2 linked regions of the Loktanella sp. M215 genome follow. Each later gene encodes a partner of the first gene's protein in a complex. Links are inferred from orthologs where the notes say so. Each region holds a gene or a part of one and is shown in the gene's direction. Other genes may lie near its edges. The genes, in order: GLR48_RS10535 and uvrB.

The links.
Region 2: the proteins of GLR48_RS10535 (region 1) and uvrB are in contact, whole or in part, in a crystal structure (PDB 7EGT), measured with the Thermus thermophilus proteins. The link is inferred for Loktanella sp. M215 from one-to-one orthologs. Residues at the interface, in WP_096412145.1 of Thermus thermophilus: His654, Arg656, Phe657, Gln666, Asp668, Glu669, Lys680, Arg681, Leu682, Ser683, Lys685, Tyr686, Ala687; in WP_096411307.1 of Thermus thermophilus: Glu23, Leu25, Arg26, Asp27, Gly28, Glu29, Arg30, Phe31, Arg55, Glu326, Asp327, Phe328, Glu379, Ser382, Gln383, His398, Gly400, Arg401.

Annotation. Positions count from the first base shown.
Region 1 is NZ_WMEA01000001.1:2,143,810-2,153,462, forward strand. Bases 3,666-6,727 are described here. They hold GLR48_RS10535 (ATP-dependent helicase), read left to right. Parts: upstream 3,666-4,029; coding sequence 4,030-6,426; downstream 6,427-6,727. Other genes in these bases: GLR48_RS10530 (alpha-hydroxy acid oxidase), read right to left, coding at 3,666-3,849. In the rest of the region: GLR48_RS10525 (pyruvate carboxylase), read right to left, coding at 1-2,577; more of GLR48_RS10530, read right to left, coding at 2,716-3,665; GLR48_RS10540 (LysE family translocator), read right to left, coding at 6,794-7,393; GLR48_RS10545 (DUF1127 domain-containing protein), read right to left, coding at 8,384-8,584; GLR48_RS10550 (Mrp/NBP35 family ATP-binding protein), read left to right, coding at 8,864-9,653. UniProt on the Escherichia coli protein: A helicase with DNA-dependent ATPase activity. Unwinds DNA duplexes with 3'-5' polarity. Translocates on single-stranded DNA with 3'-5' polarity. Initiates unwinding more efficiently from a nicked substrate than double-stranded DNA.
Region 2 is NZ_WMEA01000001.1:3,917,441-3,926,980, forward strand. What follows is about bases 2,973-5,921. They hold uvrB (excinuclease ABC subunit UvrB), read left to right. Parts: upstream 2,973-3,316; coding sequence 3,317-5,527; downstream 5,528-5,921. Other genes in these bases: GLR48_RS19250 (WD40/YVTN/BNR-like repeat-containing protein), read right to left, coding at 2,973-3,168; GLR48_RS19260 (GlsB/YeaQ/YmgE family stress response membrane protein), read right to left, coding at 5,552-5,845. Outside these bases: GLR48_RS19235 (ETC complex I subunit), read right to left, coding at 1-99; GLR48_RS19240 (superoxide dismutase family protein), read left to right, coding at 215-721; GLR48_RS19245 (aminopeptidase), read right to left, coding at 722-1,960; more of GLR48_RS19250, read right to left, coding at 2,023-2,972; GLR48_RS19270 (PRC-barrel domain-containing protein), read right to left, coding at 6,219-6,857; GLR48_RS19275 (NYN domain-containing protein), read right to left, coding at 7,062-7,691; GLR48_RS19280 (ABC transporter permease), read right to left, coding at 7,696-8,925; GLR48_RS19285 (taurine ABC transporter ATP-binding protein), read right to left, coding at 9,030-9,540. UniProt on the Escherichia coli protein: The UvrABC repair system catalyzes the recognition and processing of DNA lesions. A damage recognition complex composed of 2 UvrA and 2 UvrB subunits scans DNA for abnormalities.

The DNA of each region.
Region 1 (9,653 bases):
GGCGACCTCGTGCCAGCGTTCTTCCAGCCCGAGAGAGCGCGCCTGCGCCTTGAGGTTGGTGAACTGGCCGCCGGGCATTTCGTGCAGATAGACTTCGGACGCGGGGGCCTGCTGGCCGGACTCGAACGCGAGGTAATGGGCGCGGACGTGTTCCCAGTAGTTCGAAATCTCGCGGATCGCCGCGATGTCGAGGCCGGTGTCGCGGTCGGTGCGGCGCAGCGCCTCGACGATGGACCCGAGCGTCGGTTGCGAGGTGTTGCCAGAGAAGCTGTCCATTGCCGCATCGACGCAATCGACCCCGGCGGCGGAGGCGGCCAGCACGGTCGAGATCGCGGCGCCCGAGGTGTCGTGGGTGTGGAAGTGGATCGGCAGGCCGACTTCTTCCTTCAGCGCCTTGAACAGCTGGGCTGCGGCGGGAGCCTTCAGCAGACCGGCCATGTCTTTCAGGCCGAGGACGTGGGCGCCTGCGGCCTCAAGCTCTTTGGCCATGCCGACGTAGTATTTCAGGTCGTACTTGGACCGGTCAGGGTCAAGCATGTCGCCGGTATAGCAGATCGAGGCTTCGCAGACCTTGTCCGCCTTGATCACGGCGTCCATGGCGACGCGCATGTTTTCGACCCAGTTCAGCGAATCGAACACGCGGAACACGTCGACGCCAGAGGTCGCGGCCTGTGCCACGAAGCTTTGCACCACGTTGTCGGGATAGTTCGTGTAGCCCACGCCGTTCGAGGCGCGCAGCAGCATCTGCGTCATGATGTTGGGCATCTTTTCGCGGATGTCGCGCAGGCGCTGCCACGGACATTCTTGCAGAAAGCGGTAGGCGACGTCGAAGGTGGCACCACCCCAGCATTCGACGCTGAACAGCTGGTGCATCTTGGCGGCGTAGGTGGGGGCGACCGCGATCATGTCGATGGACCGCATACGCGTCGCCAGCAGGGACTGGTGGCCGTCGCGCATCGTGGTGTCGGTGATCAGCAGCTGCGGCTGGTCCTTCATCCACTGGGCGACCGCTTTGGGGCCTTGCTCGTCAAGGATCTGGCGGGTGCCGGGGATCATCTGGTCCAGCGATTTCACCGGGGCGACGGGCAATTTCACCTCTGCCGCGGGGCGCGCACGGCCTGCGGTTTCCGGGTGACCGTTCACGGTGATGTCGGCCACGTAGGTCAGGATCTTGGTCGCGCGGTCGCGGCGGGCCTTGAAATCGAAGAGCTCTGGCGTCTGGTCGATGAATTTCGTGTGGTATTCGTTGTTCAGAAACGTCGGGTGTTTCAGCAGGTTTTCGACGAAGGCGATGTTCGTCGACACCCCCCGGATGCGGAATTCGCGCAGGGCGCGGTCCATGCGGGCGATCGCCATTTCCGGCGTCGGCGCGCGGGCCGTGACCTTGGTCAGCAGCGAATCGTAGTAGCGCGTGATGACGGCGCCGGTGTAGGCGGTGCCGCCGTCAAGGCGGATGCCCGGACCGGTGGCCGAGCGGTACATCTGGATGCGGCCGTAGTCGGGGATGAAGTTGTTCTGCGGGTCCTCGGTCGTGACACGGCATTGCAGCGCATGGCCGTCGAGTTTCACGTCGTATTGAGAGGCGCAGCCCGTCGCCTCCATCAGGCTTTTGCCCTCGGCGATCAGGATCTGGGCGCGGACGATGTCGATGCCGGTGACTTCTTCGGTCACGGTGTGTTCGACCTGCACGCGGGGGTTCACCTCGATGAAGTAGAATTCACCCGTCTCCATATCCATCAGGAATTCGACGGTGCCGGCGCATTCGTAGTTCACGTGCTGGCAGATCTTCTTGCCGAGATTGCAGATCTTTTCGCGCTGTGCACCGGAGAGGTAGGGCGCGGGCGCGCGTTCGACGACCTTCTGGTTGCGGCGCTGGACGGAGCAGTCGCGTTCCCAGAGGTGATAGATGTTGCCCTGTTGATCGCCGAGGATCTGCACCTCGACGTGGCGGGCCTTGATGATCATCTTTTCCAGATAACCCTCGCCGTTGCCGAAGGCGGCTTCGGCCTCGCGGCGGCCCTCGCGGACCTTTTCCTCCAGTTCCTTTTCGGAATTGATCGGGCGCATGCCGCGGCCACCGCCGCCCCATGAGGCCTTGAGCATCAGGGGATAGCCGACCTCTGCCGCCTGCTTCTTGATCTTCTTCATGTCGTCGCCCAGCACGTCCGTGGCGGGGATGACGGGGACGCCGGCGGCGATGGCGACCTGACGGGCGGAGGCCTTGTCACCGAGTTCGCGCATCGTCTTGGCCTTGGGGCCGATGAAGACGATGCCGGCGGCGTCGCAGGCATCGACGAAATCGGGGTTTTCCGACAGCAGGCCGTAGCCCGGATGGATCGCGTCGGCGCCGCAGGCCTTGGCGACGCGGATGATCTCGGCGATGCTCAGATAAGCCGCGACCGGACCCATCCCCTCGCCGATGCGGTAGGCCTCGTCGGCCTTGAAGCGGTGGAGCGAGAGCTTGTCCTCTTCCGCATAGACGGCGACCGTCTTCTTGCCCATTTCGTTGGCGGCGCGCATCACGCGGATCGCGATTTCACCACGGTTCGCAATCAGGATTTTCTTGAAGTCGGTCATGGTCATTCCTTTTGCAGTTGCAGCATTGTTAAGCGCAGCTTTTGGGATGTCCAGTGACACAACTGCAGGGTTCATCCCAATGAAGGGGGTATTCCGGGCCTGGCGTCCGGAATGGTGGCCGGGCGCCCAGGCCGTTGCCTAGGAAATGAGCGTCTTGGGGACGTCCGAGAGGGTGCGGGCGCCGATCTGGCCCATGTTGGCGATCATGTCCTGCCGCAGGATGTCGACGACATGGGCCGCACCGCCGTCGCCGAGGGCACCGAGGCCATAGTGGAAGGCGCGGCCCAGCATGACGAAATCCGCGCCGAGCGCGAGAAGGCGCAGGATGTCGAGGCCGCCTTCGACGCCGGAATCGCAGATCACCGGCAGGGTCGTCGCCGCGCGGATCGCGGGCAGGACGCTGGCAGAGGCCGGAGCGGCGGCGAACTGGCGGCCGGCGTGGTTGCTGACCCAGATCGCGTCGATGCCTTCGTCGGTCAGTCGGGCGGCGTCGATGTCGTTCAGCACGCCCTTGACCACCAGTTTGCCGTCCCAGCCGTCGCGCAGCGCGCGCAGGTAGTCCCAGTCGGGCGAGGTGCGTAGCAGGTAGCCCGCGTGCTGGGTCGAGGGGAGGGCGCCCATATTTTCGCTGTAGCTGTCGATCAGGCGCATCCGCGGCATGCCGGTCTTGCGGATCCCCGCGAGCCATGCCGGGCAGCGGGCGGCCTGGGCGGCGAGCCGCGGCGTCAGTTTGGGCGGGTTCGTCAGGCCGCCGCGCGTCTGGCGTTCGCGGCGCGAGGCGACGGGCACATCGACGGTCAGGACCAGCGTGTGAAAGCCGGCCTTTTTGGCGCGGGCCAGCATGTCGGCGCGGATGTCGGGGTCGCGGGGCGGGTAGATCTGGAACCAGCCCTGATCGCCGATATGGGGGGCGAGTGTTTCCGGCGTCTGGGTGGCGACGGTGGAGAGGCCATAGGGGATCCCCTCCGCCGCGGCGGTCTTTGCCAGCAGGCGTTCGGCGTCGGGCCAGATCAGGCCCGACATGCCGACGGGGGCGATGCCCAAGGGCAGGGGGTGGGACTGGCCCATCAGGGTGGTGGACAGGTCCGGCGTGAATTCGCCGTGCAGGATCGACGGGCGCAGCAGCACCGCGTCGAGGGCTGCGCGGTTGCGGCGCAGGGCCGATTCGTCGCCCGTCGCGCTGTCGAGGTATTCCCAGACAAAATGGGGAATCCGCGTGCGGGCGCGGGATTTCAGGTCGGCGATGGCGGGGTAGCGGCTGTGCAAACTCATGAAGGCGACGCTAGGGCGGGCCACAGGGTTTGGGAAGGGGGGGCGGTTTTTCCCGTGGAAAAACCGATGCCTCCGGCGGAAGTATTTGAAACCAGAAGAAGCGGGGATGTCGGACATAAGTTGTGAACGGATCGTGAACAAGGGGTTTCTTTGTCGGGTGTTCGGACGTATCTTGGGCGCATGAGCAGTTATTCCGAAGACGACGCCTTCGAGGCGGCAGCGGTCCCCCTGAGCCAGCGGGCGATGCCCAGCCGTGGCGCCGGTCCCTATCTGGAGGGGCTGAACCCCGCGCAGCGCGCCGCGGTGCTGGCGCTGGACGGACCGGTCCTGATGCTGGCGGGGGCGGGCACGGGCAAGACCCGGGCGCTGACCGCGCGGATCGCGCATCTGCTGGTGACGGGGACGGCGCGGAGCCAGGAGATTCTGGCCGTGACCTTTACCAACAAGGCCGCGCGCGAGATGAAGAACCGCGTCGGTCGCCTGATGGGCGAGACCGTCGAGGGGGTGCCGTGGCTGGGCACGTTCCATGCAATCTGCGTCAAGCTGCTGCGGCGGCACGCGGAGCTGGTGGGGCTGAAGTCGAACTTTACCATCCTCGATACCGACGACCAGATCCGCCTGATGAAGCAGCTGATCGTGGCCGAGGGCATCGACGAGAAGCGCTGGCCGCCGCGGATGCTGGCGGGGATCATCGACGGCTGGAAGAACAAGGCCTTCACGCCCGACAAGGTGCCGCTGGCCGATGCGGGGGCTTTCGATCACAAGGGCGTCGACCTTTATGCTGCCTACCAGCGGCGGCTGCTGGACCTGAACGCCTGCGATTTCGGCGATCTGCTGCTGCACATGGTGACGATCTTTCAGACCCATGCGGACGTGCTAGCGCAATACCAGCGGCGGTTCCGGTATATCCTTGTGGACGAGTATCAGGATACGAACGTGGCCCAGTATCTGTGGCTGCGGCTGCTGGCGGCGGCGCACAAGAACATCTGCTGCGTGGGTGACGACGACCAGTCGATCTATGGCTGGCGCGGGGCCGAAGTGGGCAACATCCTGCGGTTCGAGAAGGATTTTCCCGGCGCCACGGTCGTCAAGCTGGAGCAGAACTATCGCTCGACCGAGCATATTCTGGCCGCCGCCTCTGGCGTGATTGCGGCCAACAAGGGGCGGCTGGGCAAGACGTTGTTCACCGAAGCGACGGGCGGCGAAAAGGTGCGCCTGATCGGCCACTGGGACGGCGAGGAAGAGGCGCGCTGGATCGGCGAGGAGATCGAGGCCTTGCAGCGCGGGACACGCGGGCTGGACAAGGTCGGGCTGGATCATCAGGCGATTCTGGTGCGGGCGTCGCACCAGATGCGCGCCTTCGAGGACCGGTTCCTGACGATCGGTCTGCCCTACCGGGTGATCGGGGGGCCGCGATTCTATGAGCGGTTGGAGATCCGGGACGCGATGGCCTATTTCCGGCTGGCCGTGAGTCCCGACGACGATCTGGCGTTCGAGCGGATCGTGAACACGCCCAAGCGCGGCCTTGGCGACAAGGCGATCCAGACGATCCAGATGACGGCGCGGTCGAACGGCGTGGGGCTGGTCGAGGGCGCGCGTCTGGTGGTGCAGGCGAAACTGCTGGGCGGCAAGGGGCTGCGCGAACTGGCGCTGCTGGTGGACGGGCTGGACCGCTGGCACGGACAGGTCCGGGCCGAGGCCGACACGCATCAGGAACTGGCCGAGATGATTCTGGATGAATCGGGCTATACGGGCATGTGGCAGAACGACAAGACGCCCGAGGCACCGGGGCGGCTGGAGAACCTGAAGGAACTGGTGAAGGCGCTGGACAATTTCGAGAACCTGCAGGGGTTTCTGGAGCACGTCGCGCTGATCATGGACAACGAGACGGAGCAGGAGGGCGAGAAGGTCAGCATCATGACCCTGCACGCCGCCAAGGGTCTGGAGTTTCCCGCCGTCTTTCTGCCGGGCTGGGAGGACGGGTTGTTTCCGTCGCAGCGCAGCATGGACGAATCGGGGCTGAAGGGGCTGGAGGAGGAACGCCGCCTTGCCTACGTCGGGATCACGCGGGCCGAGGCGATCTGCACCGTGTCATTCGCCGCGAACCGGCGAGTCTACGGCCAATGGCAGAGCGCGCTGCCGTCGCGCTTCATCGACGAATTGCCCGAGGATCACGTGGAGGTGCTGACGCCACCGGGTCTGTACGGTGGCGGCTACGGCGCGGCGGGGATGGCGGCGGCGGCTTCTCCGAAATTGCGCGAAGAGAGCATGTCGGACCTGCACCAGAAGGCGCATGACGCGAATGTCTATAATTCTCCGGGGTGGCGGCGGTTGCAGGCGCGGGGGCAGGCGCGCGGCATGGCGCAGCCCGCCGAGGCGCGCAACATGGTGATCGATTTGGATGCGGTGAGTGCGTTCACGACGGGCGACCGGGTGTTTCACCAGAAGTTCGGTTATGGCGTGATCGACGGGATCGAGGGCGACAAGCTGGATATCGCATTCGACAAGGCCGGGTCGAAGAAGGTCGTGGCGAAGTTCGTGGTGAGCGCTGACGCGGCGAGCGACGTGCCGTTCTGAGGGGACGGCGGGACGGCGCTGTTCGGCGCTGACGCGCCGAAGGCGCCCCGCCCGCCGTCCCGCAGCCCGTCGGGTGCTGTGACAGATGTGCCAGCGTTTTGGCGGGGCCGGCTTTAGCGCAGGGCGCTGCACGCGTTGGGCTGGCCTTGGCCGAGGGATTTTGACGGCCTGTCGTCAGGTGCGGCGGGGGTCTCAGGCGCCAGTGGGCACCTTGGCGTGGGGGGCCAGGAATACGAAGGTCGACGGGCCGCCGGTGACGGTGCCCCCTCTGGTGATGGCGCAGGCGGATCGGCAGGCCAGACCTTCGAAGTGATCCGGTGATCCAGAGGATGGGGGCGCATCGCGGGATGCGCCCTTTGTTGTGCGGTCAGTGGACCAGCATCGGGTAGAGCGAGGCGATCAGCAGCACCGCCATTGTCACGTTGAAGATTCGCAGCCGCTGTGACGTGCCGAGAAAACGCCGGACCTGCACGCCGAGGGCGGCCCAGACGGTTATGCTGGGCAAATTGGTGCAGAGGAAGACGCCTGCGACCAGCAGTGAGCCTGCGAAGACGGACCAGTCCTGCGGTGCGAAAGCGGTGATCGCGGTGATGCCCATGACCCAGGCCTTGGGATTGACCCATTGGAAGGCTGCGGCCTGCAGGAAGGTGAAGGGGCGACCCTCGACCGCCCGCGCCTCTGGCGGGACGGCGGTCGCGATCTTCCAGGCGAGCCAGGTCATGTAGACGGTCGCGCCGATGGTCAGGAGGGTGTTGAGGATCGGAAACGCCGCGAAGGCGCGCAAGAGCACGAGGCCGATCATCAGCACCATGAAGGCATGGCCGAGGCTGACGCCCAGCATGTGCGGGATCGTGCGGCGCATGCCGTAGTTGGCCCCGGACGCCATCAGCATCAGGTTGTTGGGGCCGGGGGTGATCGAGCTGGCGAAGGCGAACTGGATCAGCAGGAAGAGGGTGACGTGGGTCATGCGGCTGCAGTAGCGCCGATTGCCGCGCGGTTCACCCGGTAAATTGTACCGATGACAACGGCGCGGGGGTGCGGTCTGCGTGGGGAGATCCTGCGGGCGATGCGGTTCGGCGTTCGGGGGCCGGGCGATACGGTTGCGACAGTATGCGCCGCAGGGAACGCCGCCAACAAAAAAGGCGATGCGCGGGAGGAGGTGCGCATCGCCTTCATTTGGATGTGGACCCTCGGGAGGAGGTAAGAGCCCGCATCTGGTGCCCGGACCGCAGGGAGGAGGTTGCGGCAGCGGGCGTATCCGGGTTGGCCGCGGGAGGAGGTGCAGCGCCCGTATCAGGTCAGTCGGTGGTGGCCGGGAGGAGGTAGCCACCACCGATCTGGGTTGGACGGTGCCGCAGGGAGGAGGTTGCGGGCCGTCCGGGTCGAAGGTCCGACGGTCAGCCCGGGAGGAGGTGGGCGTCGGTCGGACTATCCGGGCTACCGCGGGAGGAGGTGCAGCGCCCGTATCAGGTCAGTCGGTGGTGGCCGGGAGGAGGTGGCCACCACCGATCTGTGTTGGACTGCGCCGCAGGGAGGAGGTTGCGGGCCGTCCGGGTCGAAGGTCCGACGGTCGGCCCGGGAGGAGGTGGGCGCCTGTCGAACCTGTCAGAACCAGCGCGGGAGGAGGTGCGCGGTTCCGATCTGAAACTCTTGTCGGTGGTGGCCGGGAGGAGGTGACCACCACCGATCGAGGGTGGACGGATCCGCAGGGAGGAGGTTGCGGGCCGTCCGGTCTGTGATCCGCAAGCCAACCAGGGAGGAGGTTGGCGGCCTGGGGACCGTATGGGCAACTGCGGGAGGAGGTGCAGGTTCCCATATTTCTTAATCTTGTTTAAGACGGTGACCCGGGGAGGAGGTCGGGTCACCGTCTTGTCGTTCGCGCCCACCGCAGGGAGGAGGTTGCGGCGGCGCGGGTCAGGATCGGACCAGGGAGGAGGTTGGCCGATCCCGAAGTGAATTACTTGCCGTAGGCCGCCTCGTGAGCGATCGAACGGATCATCGACCGGCTGATGCCCAGGTCGGCCAGATCGCGGTTGTCCAGCGCCTGAAGTTCGGTCATGGTCGTGCGGAACACTTTGCGCGCCGCCAGAGCGTCGGACAGGCGGGCCATCAGGCCAGTGGTGCGCGGTGCGGTGGTCGTCGTGTTTGCGTATGCCATTTTCATCTCGTCTTTCTTAAAGTCCGGTGCAGAGCGATGTGTTTGTCGTTCTGCTTGTGTCCATGATGTATGATAATGCTGCACCTGCACAACGGCTGTATCGACAATGCTGCTATGCAGCAGATGCAAGGTTACTCTGGGACAGTTATTAATCCGCCCAACAACCGGGCAACGGCCCTGCGTACACCATGGAAAATAGGGGCTTGCGCCGCTGGGTGTCGGGACACAGGGTGCGCGTCAACTGATGATCGCGACCGGGTTTGTGAAGGAAATATGTATATGCCAGCGTCAAAAGAGGAAATTCAGGCCTGTGTTGCAGCGATCGCTGTGCCCGGCGGCGGTACTTTGGGGTCGCGTGACATGGTGCGCGCGGTGCAGGTCGATGCGGCCAGCGTCCGCTTCGTGATCGAGGCGCCGGATGCCGCGACGGCGGCGACGCTGGAGCCGGTGCGGCAGGCGGCTGTTGCTGCGGTGCAGCAAATGACGGACGGGCTGACGGTCTCGGCCGTGCTGACGGCGCATGGGGCGGCGCCTGCGGCCCCGGCGCCGCCCAGTCTGAAGGTGGGGCGGCATCCGACGCCGCAGGCGGGGCCCGCACCCGTTGTCGGGGTCGACCGGATTTTGGCCATCGGATCGGGCAAGGGCGGCGTCGGCAAATCGACGGTGTCGTCGAACCTGGCCGTGGCGCTGGCCAAAAAGGGCAGGCGGGTCGGTCTGCTGGATGCCGATATCTACGGTCCCAGCCAGCCGCGGATGATGGGGGTGAGCAAACGCCCCGCCAGTCCCGACGGCAAGACGATCATCCCGCTGCACGCCCACGGTGTCACCATGATGTCGATCGGGTTGATGGTGGACCCGGACAAGGCGGTGGTCTGGCGCGGGCCGATGCTGATGGGCGCCTTGCAGCAGATGCTGACGCAGGTGGCCTGGGGCGAGCTGGATGTGCTGATCATCGACCTGCCGCCGGGGACGGGGGACGTGCAGCTGACACTCTGTCAGAAGACGAGTGTCACCGGCGCCGTCATCGTGTCCACGCCGCAGGACGTGGCATTGCTGGATGCACGCAAGG
Region 2 (9,540 bases), 1.8 Mb from region 1 along the record:
GCGCGCCGAATCCTTGACGAAATCCAGCACCCACACGTGGGTCTTGGCCGTGCCGGAGGACATGGCCGTCTTGGCGGGGCGATAGATGCGGGCCTGCATGGGACGAACTCCTGTTGAACCGGGGATGTTATCGGCAAATTGCGCGCCAAGGGCAAGAGGAACCCTACCCCATCAGCCCGCGTTGGTCAGCTGAACCCAGACCAAAGGACGACCCATGAAATTTCTTCCCCTGATGGCCGCGCTGACCATGGTGCCGGCCGGCGCTTTTGCTGCGGCCCACGCCGAAATGATGCCGATGACCGCGACGGTCAACGGCACCGACGGGTCCAGCAAGGGGATCGTCACCATCACCCCGACCGAGTCCGGCGCGATGCTGGTCCAGATCGACCTGTCGGGCCTGCCTGCGGGCGACCACGCGATCCATGTGCACGAAACGGGCGACTGTGCGGCCGCCGATTTCACCAGTGCTGGCGGCCACTTGGCCGACGGTCATGACCACGGCGTGATGGCCGCGGCTGGCCCGCATCCGGGCGATATTCCCAACATCACCGTGGCCGAGGATGGCACGGCGAAGATGGAATTTTTCAACGCGATGCTGACGCCCGAGCTGATGGGTGACGACGACGGATCGGCCATCATCGTGCATGCGGGCACCGACGATTACAGCAGCCAGCCCGCTGGCGACGCGGGTGACCGCATCGCCTGTGGCGTGTTCAAGTAATCAGAACGCCCATTCGCCTGCGCGCATCACCGGGACCACTTCGCCGGTCCGGGTGATGCCGTCGATATCGACGGCATCCGATCCCATCATCCAGTCGACGTGGACCAGAGACTGGTTGCCGCCCTTCTGCTTCAATTCCTCGGGCTTCAGGGACGATCCGCCTTGGATCGTGTCCGCGTAACATTGCCCCAGCGCGATATGGCAGGATGCGTTTTCATCAAAGAGCGTGTTGTAGAACAACGTGCCTGATTGCGAGATCGGCGAGGAATGAGGCACCAGCGCCACCTCTCCGATCCGGCTGGACCCGTCGTCAACGGCCAGCAGGTCGCGGAACACGGCCTCTCCGGTCGATGCCGTCGCCTCCACAATCTTGCCCGCCTCGAACCGGACCGCGATGTCGCGGATCACCGTGCCTTGATACGCGAGGGGTTTGGTCGCCGCGACCGTGCCGTCGACCTTGTAGGCGTGCGGGCAGGTAAAGACCTCCTCCGTCGGGATATTGGGCTGGCAGACGACGCCGTTCAGCGCGGGCGAGGCGCCCCCTTTCCAGATATGCCCCTCTGCCAGACCAAGGCGCAGGTCGGTGCCGGGGCCGGTATACTGCAACGCCTCGAAGTTCTGCGCGTTCAGCCATTTGACGCGGGTCTTCAGTTCCGCCGTGTGGTCGGCCCAGTTCTGCACCGGATCGTCACCGCCAAGGCGGGAGGCGTCGTAGATCGCATCCAGCAGCCGACCCTGCGCCTGATCGACAGGCACATCGGGGAACACGCGGGCGGCCCAGGCGGCACCGGGGAAGGCCACGATGTTCCAGTTCACCTCGAACCCCACGATCGGGTTCATGGCCGGCTTGGCCGCGATGGACACGGCCTTGGATGCACGTGCCACCTTCGCCGGGTCCTGTTCGGCCAGCAGCATGGGGTCGTCGCCGGTGATCGCCATGCGCGCGGCACCGGCCTTGTAAGCCTTGCCCAGCCCTTCGTAGAACCAGTCGGCGGCACGATCGAAGCTCTCATCTTCGGCATTTTCATACCGCGCCAGCGTGATTGCGTCATCGGTAAAGAACGGCAGCACCAGACCGGCGCCCGCCTTGTAGGCATGAACCGCAATGCGCTGGACCAGCGGCAGGGCGGACATGTTGGCGGTGATGATCAGGTCCTGCCCCTTTTGCAGGTTCACGCCGGTGCGCACGGCGACCTCGGCCAGACGGTCGAGTTTTTCGGGGTCCAGATGGTCGGACATGGGGATGCTCCTTGAGGGTTGGGCGCGAACCTACGCCTCTGCCCTGCGGCGTCAACCTCGGCTCAGGCCCTGTCAAGCACCTCGACCGAGAGGATGGTCGGCAGATGCCGCGTCAATTCCGCCCAGCTGTCGCCCTCGTCGAAACTGGCAAAGACCGATCCGGAGTTCGTCCCGAAATAAAGACCCGCCGGATCGCGCGCATCCCCCGCCATCGCCTGCCGCAACACGGTGAAATAGCAGCCCTGTTGCGGGAGCCCGTCGCGCAGTCCTGTCCACGTGGCACCGCCGTCCCGCGACCGCCAGACGGCGCAGGCCGCATCCGGTGGGAACCGCCCCGCCATGTCGCCGTTCAGCGGAAGGGTCCAGATCGTGTCCGCGTCGCGCGGATGCACCCGGATCGGAAAGCCGAAGGTGGACGGCAACCCCGTCGAGATATCGTCCCACGACCGCCCCCCATCGGCGGACCGCCAGACGCCGTGGTGGTTCTGCTGATAAAGCACATCGCCCTCGCCCGGCGCGCGCATCATGTTGTGGACGCAATGCCCGACCTCGCCCCCCTCCGGCCCCGCCGGGTGGTGATGGTCGGCACAGGCGCCCGCGTTCGACAGCCGGTTGCGCCGGTCCCATGTCGCCCCGCCGTCGTCGGTCGCAAAGACGCCCTCTGCCGAAATGCCGACCCACATCCGGTCGGGGTCCGCGGGATGAGAGACTAGGCTGTGCAGCGTCAGCCCTGCGCCCCCCGCCTGCCAGTCATCCACACCCTGATCGTCGGTCAGACCGCCGACCTTGTCCCACGTCACGCCCATGTCATGGCTTTTCAGCAATCGCGCGGGCTTCGTGCCCGCACAAAGCACGCCATGGGCGAAATGCAGCGACCAGACCTGCATGAACTCCCGGTCGAACGGCATCGGCGCATCCACCCAGCCGATCATCGCGGCAAAGCCGGGATCATTGGCCGCCCAGTCGTCCATGCCGCCTTTGGTCAGCTTGGTCAGCGTCCAGGTGGCACCATCGTCCTGCGACCGCCAGACCCCCGCCCCTTGAAAGTCGCCACCGCCACCGGCCCAAAGCGTCCCCGTCAAAGGATCGCCGATCACGTGGTTGATCGGCCAGCCGTCGCAGAACGGGCCTGTCGCGGCCCAGCCCTGCGCACCCTCCCTCACCAGAAACACGCCCTTCGACGTGCCCCACAGGATCGCCACAGCCATCGCATCCCCCCTATGCAGCCTGCCCGATTCTAGCACAAACCGGCCCTTTCGTCGCCTTCGGCGTTGCTGCTGGCGGCAAGTGTCAGCAGCACCCCTTGAACCGCAGGGCTTCGGGATCAAATATGTCTTGACCCCCGAAGGATTCCCCATGGCCTACGCCCAGACCGACAAACGCGAGCTTGCCGACGCCGCCTACCTGTCCAACCCCGCGCCCAACGTGCGGACGCGCGAGAAGATGGAAGGCGGCCGCAAGTTCGTCCTGAAGACCGAATTCGAACCCGCCGGCGACCAGCCGACGGCCATCGTCGAGCTGTCCGAAGGTGTCAAAAACGGAGAGCGGGATCAGGTGCTGCTAGGGGCCACCGGCACCGGCAAGACCTTCACCATGGCCAAGATCATCGAAGAGACCCAGCGCCCCGCGATCATCCTCGCCCCCAACAAGACGCTCGCGGCGCAGTTATATGGCGAATTCAAGGGCTTCTTCCCCGAAAACGCCGTGGAATACTTCGTCAGCTACTACGACTACTACCAGCCCGAAGCCTACGTCGCCCGGTCGGATACCTATATCGAGAAGGAATCCCAGATTAACGAACAGATCGACCGGATGCGCCACTCGGCCACGCGGGCGCTGCTGGAACGCGATGACGTGATCATCGTGGCCTCGGTGTCCTGCATCTATGGTATCGGGTCGGTGGAAACCTACGGCGCCATGACGCAGGACATCCACGTCGGCAAATCCTACGACCAGCGCAAGATCATGGCGGACCTGATCGCCCAGCAATACCGCCGCAACGACGCCGCCTTCCAGCGCGGCACCTTCCGCGTGCGCGGCGATTCGCTGGAAATCTTCCCCGCCCACCTCGACGACCGCGCCTGGCGGTTGAGCTTCTTTGGCGAGGAACTGGAGTCGATCACCGAATTCGACCCCCTGACGGGCGAGAAAACCGACACCTTCCCGAAAATCCGCGTCTACGCGAACTCGCACTACGTCACGCCCAAACCGACGATGCAGCAGGCCATCATCGGCATCAAGAAAGAGCTGCGGATGCGGCTGGATCAACTGGTGAACGAAGGCAAGCTGCTGGAAGCACAGCGGCTGGAACAGCGTACCAACTTCGATCTGGAAATGCTGGAAGCGACCGGCGTCTGCAACGGGATCGAGAACTATTCCCGCTACCTGACGGGCCGCGCCCCCGGCGAGCCGCCCCCCACCCTGTTCGAATTCATCCCCGACAACGCCATCGTGTTCGCGGACGAGTCCCACGTCTCGGTCCCGCAGATCGGCGGCATGTACAAGGGCGACTTCCGACGCAAGATGACGCTGGCCGAACACGGCTTCCGCCTGCCGTCCTGCATGGACAACCGCCCGCTGAAGTTCGAGGAATGGGACGCTATGCGCCCCCAGTCCGTCTTCGTCAGCGCCACCCCTGCGGCGTGGGAACTCGAACAAACCGGCGGCGTCTTCACCGAACAGATCATCCGCCCCACCGGCCTGATCGACCCGGTCATCGAGATCAGGCCCGTCGAAATGCAGGTCGACGACCTGCTGGACGAGGTCCGCAAGGTCTCTGCCGCCGGTTTCCGCACGCTCTGCACCACGCTGACCAAGCGCATGGCCGAGGACCTGACCGAATACATGCACGAACAGGGCATCCGCGTGCGCTACATGCACTCTGACATCGACACGATCGAGCGGATCGAGATCCTGCGCGATCTGCGCCTTGGAGCCTTCGACGTGCTGATCGGCATCAACCTGCTGCGCGAGGGTCTGGATATTCCCGAATGCGGTCTCGTCGCCATCCTCGACGCCGACAAGGAAGGCTTCCTGCGTTCCGAAACCTCCCTCGTCCAGACCATCGGCCGCGCCGCGCGGAACGCCGAAGGCCGCGTCATCATGTACGCCGACCGGATCACCGGGTCGATGGAACGCGCGATGAAGGAAACAGAGCGTCGCCGCACCCGCCAGACCGCCTACAACGTCGAACACGGCATCACGCCGACGACGGTGAAAAAGAACGTCGAAGACATCCTCGCGGGCCTCTACAAGGGCGACGTCGACATGAATCGCGTGACGGCCAAGGTCGAACGTCAGGGCTCCAACATGAAGGCCGTTCTGGACGGCTTGCGCACCGACATGCGCAAGGCCGCCGAGAACCTCGAATTCGAAACCGCCGCCCGCCTGCGGGACGAGCTGAAACGGCTGGAGGCCGTCGAGCTTGCGATTGCCGACGATCCGTTGGCGCGCCAACAGGCCGTCGACAAGGCGGTCGAAGACTCCGCCAAGGCCTCAGGCCGGTCTACGGGCGGACGCGGGGGCATGCGGGGTGGAAAGTCGCGGTATGGGGGGAAGAAGCGTTAGGCCAAACCGGCCCGACCCCACTCGTTATCTGCGGGGCCGGTCGTCCGACCGCCCCGTCAGCGCCTTGATCAGCACGACCAGCACCACGGCGCCAACCGCACCGATCACGAGGATCGCCAGCAGGCCCGCACCGATTGCGGCCGTGACGCCCAGCAAGGCCAGCACGAAGGGCAGCGCCACGGCGCCGATGATGCCTGCGACAATGTAGGCGCCCTTGTTGCCTCCGGTGATGACCGCAGCGATCAGGCCCGCGACCAGACCGATCACGGCCAGCAGTGAAATCGCACCCCAGCCGACCACTTGCAGAAAGGTGTCCATCGTCGTCTCCTTTGAATGTTCCAACCTCAACGTGACCTGTCCCGCCGCGTTCCGCAACGCCCGTGAATTGTCCCCGGTGTGACCCAAACACCGCGCAGACAATCTTGACAGCACCCCGGCCCCGCGCCATCTAGACGTCAGAGTGGGGACGTAGCTCAGTTGGGAGAGCGCGTCGTTCGCAACGACGAGGTCGTCGGTTCGATCCCGATCGTCTCCACCAAGACCTTCATTGAAATTTCCTGCAGAGTCCGTGACACTTGGCGCCCGGCGCTGGCAACTGCGCACTGCTTTTCGGACGCGGCACGTCGCACCCCCCTTACAGGAAAAAGGCCGCCCCGGAGAGGGCGGCCAATTCCTGCGATCTAAAAAATGATCAGTTCGACGCGGCGGTTGCCTCATAGGCCGGCATCTCTTTCAGTTGGTCCGTCGTCATGCCGACATAGGCGCGCATGTCGCTACCATCTGCCATCGCCAGAACCTGCATGCTGCTCAGAGAGATCGCGACCGGCTTTGCACCCAGTCCCAGAAATCCGCCGACATCCACGATGGCGGCCGAGACGGTGCCGTCGGCGCCGATGACAGGCTCGCTGATCGTGCCGACCTTGTTGCCGTCCGTGTCATAGACGTCCAGTCCGGTCAGCTGTTCGACGGTGATTTCGGTCACCACAACGTCGCTGTAGCCGTCCATCGTCATCGCCGATGCGGCATTCTGAACGGACATGGAATCGTTCGACGTGCCATCGGTCGCCGGTGCTTCGGATGCGGAGGTGGACGAATCCGCAGGTACGACCTCGGTGCTGGTGCCTGTGCCGGTGCTAGTCACGGACATGCTGTCGGTGGATGTGCCGTCAGTCGCAGGCATGGCGGAGGTCGGAGCCGGGTTGCCGGTGCTTTGCACGGACATGCTGTCGGTGGATGTGCCGTCGGTTGCAGGGCTGGTGGCGGGGGTCTGCGCCACGGCCGCATTGGCCATGACGAGGGCAATTGCCGTGCTGGCGAGAATGGTTTTCATCAGTCAAATCCTTTGGGTCGTCCAGGCCTGACGCTTCAGGCCATGTTCTGCATAGACAACCGCCCACCCTGCACAGGGGTTCATCAACTAACTGTCATCGCGCACACTTTTCCGGATTCGGACCGCGACATCAGCGGCGACTGGCGGCCCGATCCGGGTCATGCATCGCCCATCAGATTGCACGCAAAGGCACGACCGCCCGTCTTACAGGCGCAGGATCGGCGCGCCCTCTTGCCAGCGCCCCTTGACCAGAAATCCCCGCGCGCCCACGGCGGGGAATTGCGTCTTCCAGTCCAGAAACCGGTCGTTTGTCACGACCCGCAGGCGATCCCGTGCCGCATGGGCCAGCAACAGCGGATCTGCCGGCGTCCCGCCGGCCGCGACGGTGACCGACGACGCGGGCAGACCGATCATGGCACCCAGTGCCACTGCATCCCTGAACCCCTCTGCCAGCTTGTAGCACGCGTTGGCGTCGAAATAGACGTGCGGCCGCTCGCCCTTGTCCACCAGCGCCTGCACCACTCGGCGCAGCACCACGGCGGACGGCGCGTTCCCGTTCCAGTGCATGACGTTCGATCCGTCGATCAGGATTGTCGGGCGGGCCTGCGGCGGAACGCGCGGCCTGTTTGTCCGCCGCCGCTGCTGCGGGATCCGGCGCGGCGCCACGTCCGCGGGCGAGCGCCGCCGCCACACCTCCCACAGGGTGTCCCACAGCAGGCCCAGCGCCAGCCCGGCCAGTGCGAACCACGCGAAGGTCTGCAAGCGGGCCGGGTCGGCCCCGCCCAGCACCAGCAACACCAGCAGCACCGCAAGTGCTGCAGCCGGTCCCGTCATGACGTCATCCCTTGCCCTTCCACGGCACCATGATCCGCTCCAGCCAGCGGATGCCAAGGTCGATGGTGAACCCCACGATCCCGATCACGATCACCCCCATCAGCACGATGTCCGTGTTCTGGAACTTGGACGCAACCATGATCATCATGCCGACGCCGGTCTGTGCCGCCACCAGCTCTGCCGCGACGACGGTGCCCCAGCAGACCCCCATGGCCACCCGCGCACCGGTGAATATCTCCGGCAGGGAATTCGGGATGACGACATGCCGCATCACCTGCCATTTCGACGCGCCCAATGAATAGGCCGCATGCACCTTGGAAATCCGCACGCCCGACACGCCGGAGCGCGCGGCGATCGCCATGATCCAGAGTGCCGCAAGGAACAGCAGGATGATCTTGCCCGTCTCACCGATCCCCGCCCAGATGATGACCAGCGGGATCAAGGCAAGCGGCGGGACGGGCCGCATGAACTCCACGATGGGGTCGAACCAGCCGCGAAACCAGTCCGACAGGCCCATGGCATAGCCGAGGGGGATGCCCACAAGCGCCCCCAGCAAAAAGCCCACGATCACCCGGAACAGCGAATAGCCCAGGTGTTCCCACAGGCTCGCCCCCCGGAACCCGTCGCGGGCGATGGTCACAGCCTGCGCCCAGACCGCCTCTGGCGGCGGCAGCCAGATCGGCTCCATCTGCCAGCCGGACGCAGGCGCGATGTTCAGCGTGCCCTTGGGGGTCATCATCACCCGGCCAAAGCCGGTGCGCACAGACCCGCCCGGTGCGATGGGCGTGCCATCGACCGCCGTGATCTGGGCCCCCTGATCGCGGGTGACCTCGTCGTTGTCAGCCACGCGCAGCAGGGCGCTGCGGAACATGCCGATGGCGATGGAGTCGTTGCGGGCCATGCCGGTACCGGGATCGACCTGCGGATCGGGGGTGGTAACATCGGCGGGGTGGACCAGCACCGTGACCGTAGCGTCATCGGTCGCCCCGTCCGGCCCCGTCAACGTGTAGTCAAACGTCGCCGTCCCCTGAAACGGCCCCGGCATGTGCAGGAATCCCGGCAGCAGCTTTGATCCGGTAAACGCCCCCCAGAGCACGAAGATCAGCACAATGCTGATGACCGACGCGACCCCGTTCGACACCACGGCGGATTCATCGCCAAAGGTCACGGTTTTCAGGCCACCATAGTCATGCTTTGGCCGCAGCAGGCGGCGGACAAAGGACCAGACGAGCATCAACGCAAGGATCAGCGCGACATAGGCCAGAATGAACGGCACCGCCCCGCCCACTGCCTTCAATACCGTCAGGAATTCGCCCCAAAGCGCCGCTAGAACGGCCATCAGACCTGCTCTCCGGCGCTGCCCATGATCTCCTCCTCCATGTTCCAGATCATCGACAGGATCTCCTCCCGGGTCTGGGCAAAGCGGGGATCCTTCTTGACCTCGCGCAGGTCGCGGCCCACGCCCATGTCGGCAAAGGGCAGATTGTATTCCTTATGGATGCGCCCCGGTCGCGGCGCCATGACGATCAGGCGCTCGCCCAGCAGCAGGGCCTCCTCGACCGAGTGGGTGATCAGGATGATGGTCTTGCCCGTCTCTTTCCACAGCTTCAGGACAAGGCCCTGCATCTTTTCGCGCGTCAGCGCGTCCAGCGCGCCCAGCGGTTCGTCCATCAGGATCACGTCGGGTTCATTCGCCAGACACCGCGCCAGTGCCACGCGCTGCTGCATGCCGCCCGACAACTCATAGACCGCCTTGTCCTTGAAATCCCGCAGGCCCACGACGTCGAGCAGGTGATCGACGATCTCGCGCTTCGGTCCCGCCTTCATGCCCTTCATGCGCGGACCAAAG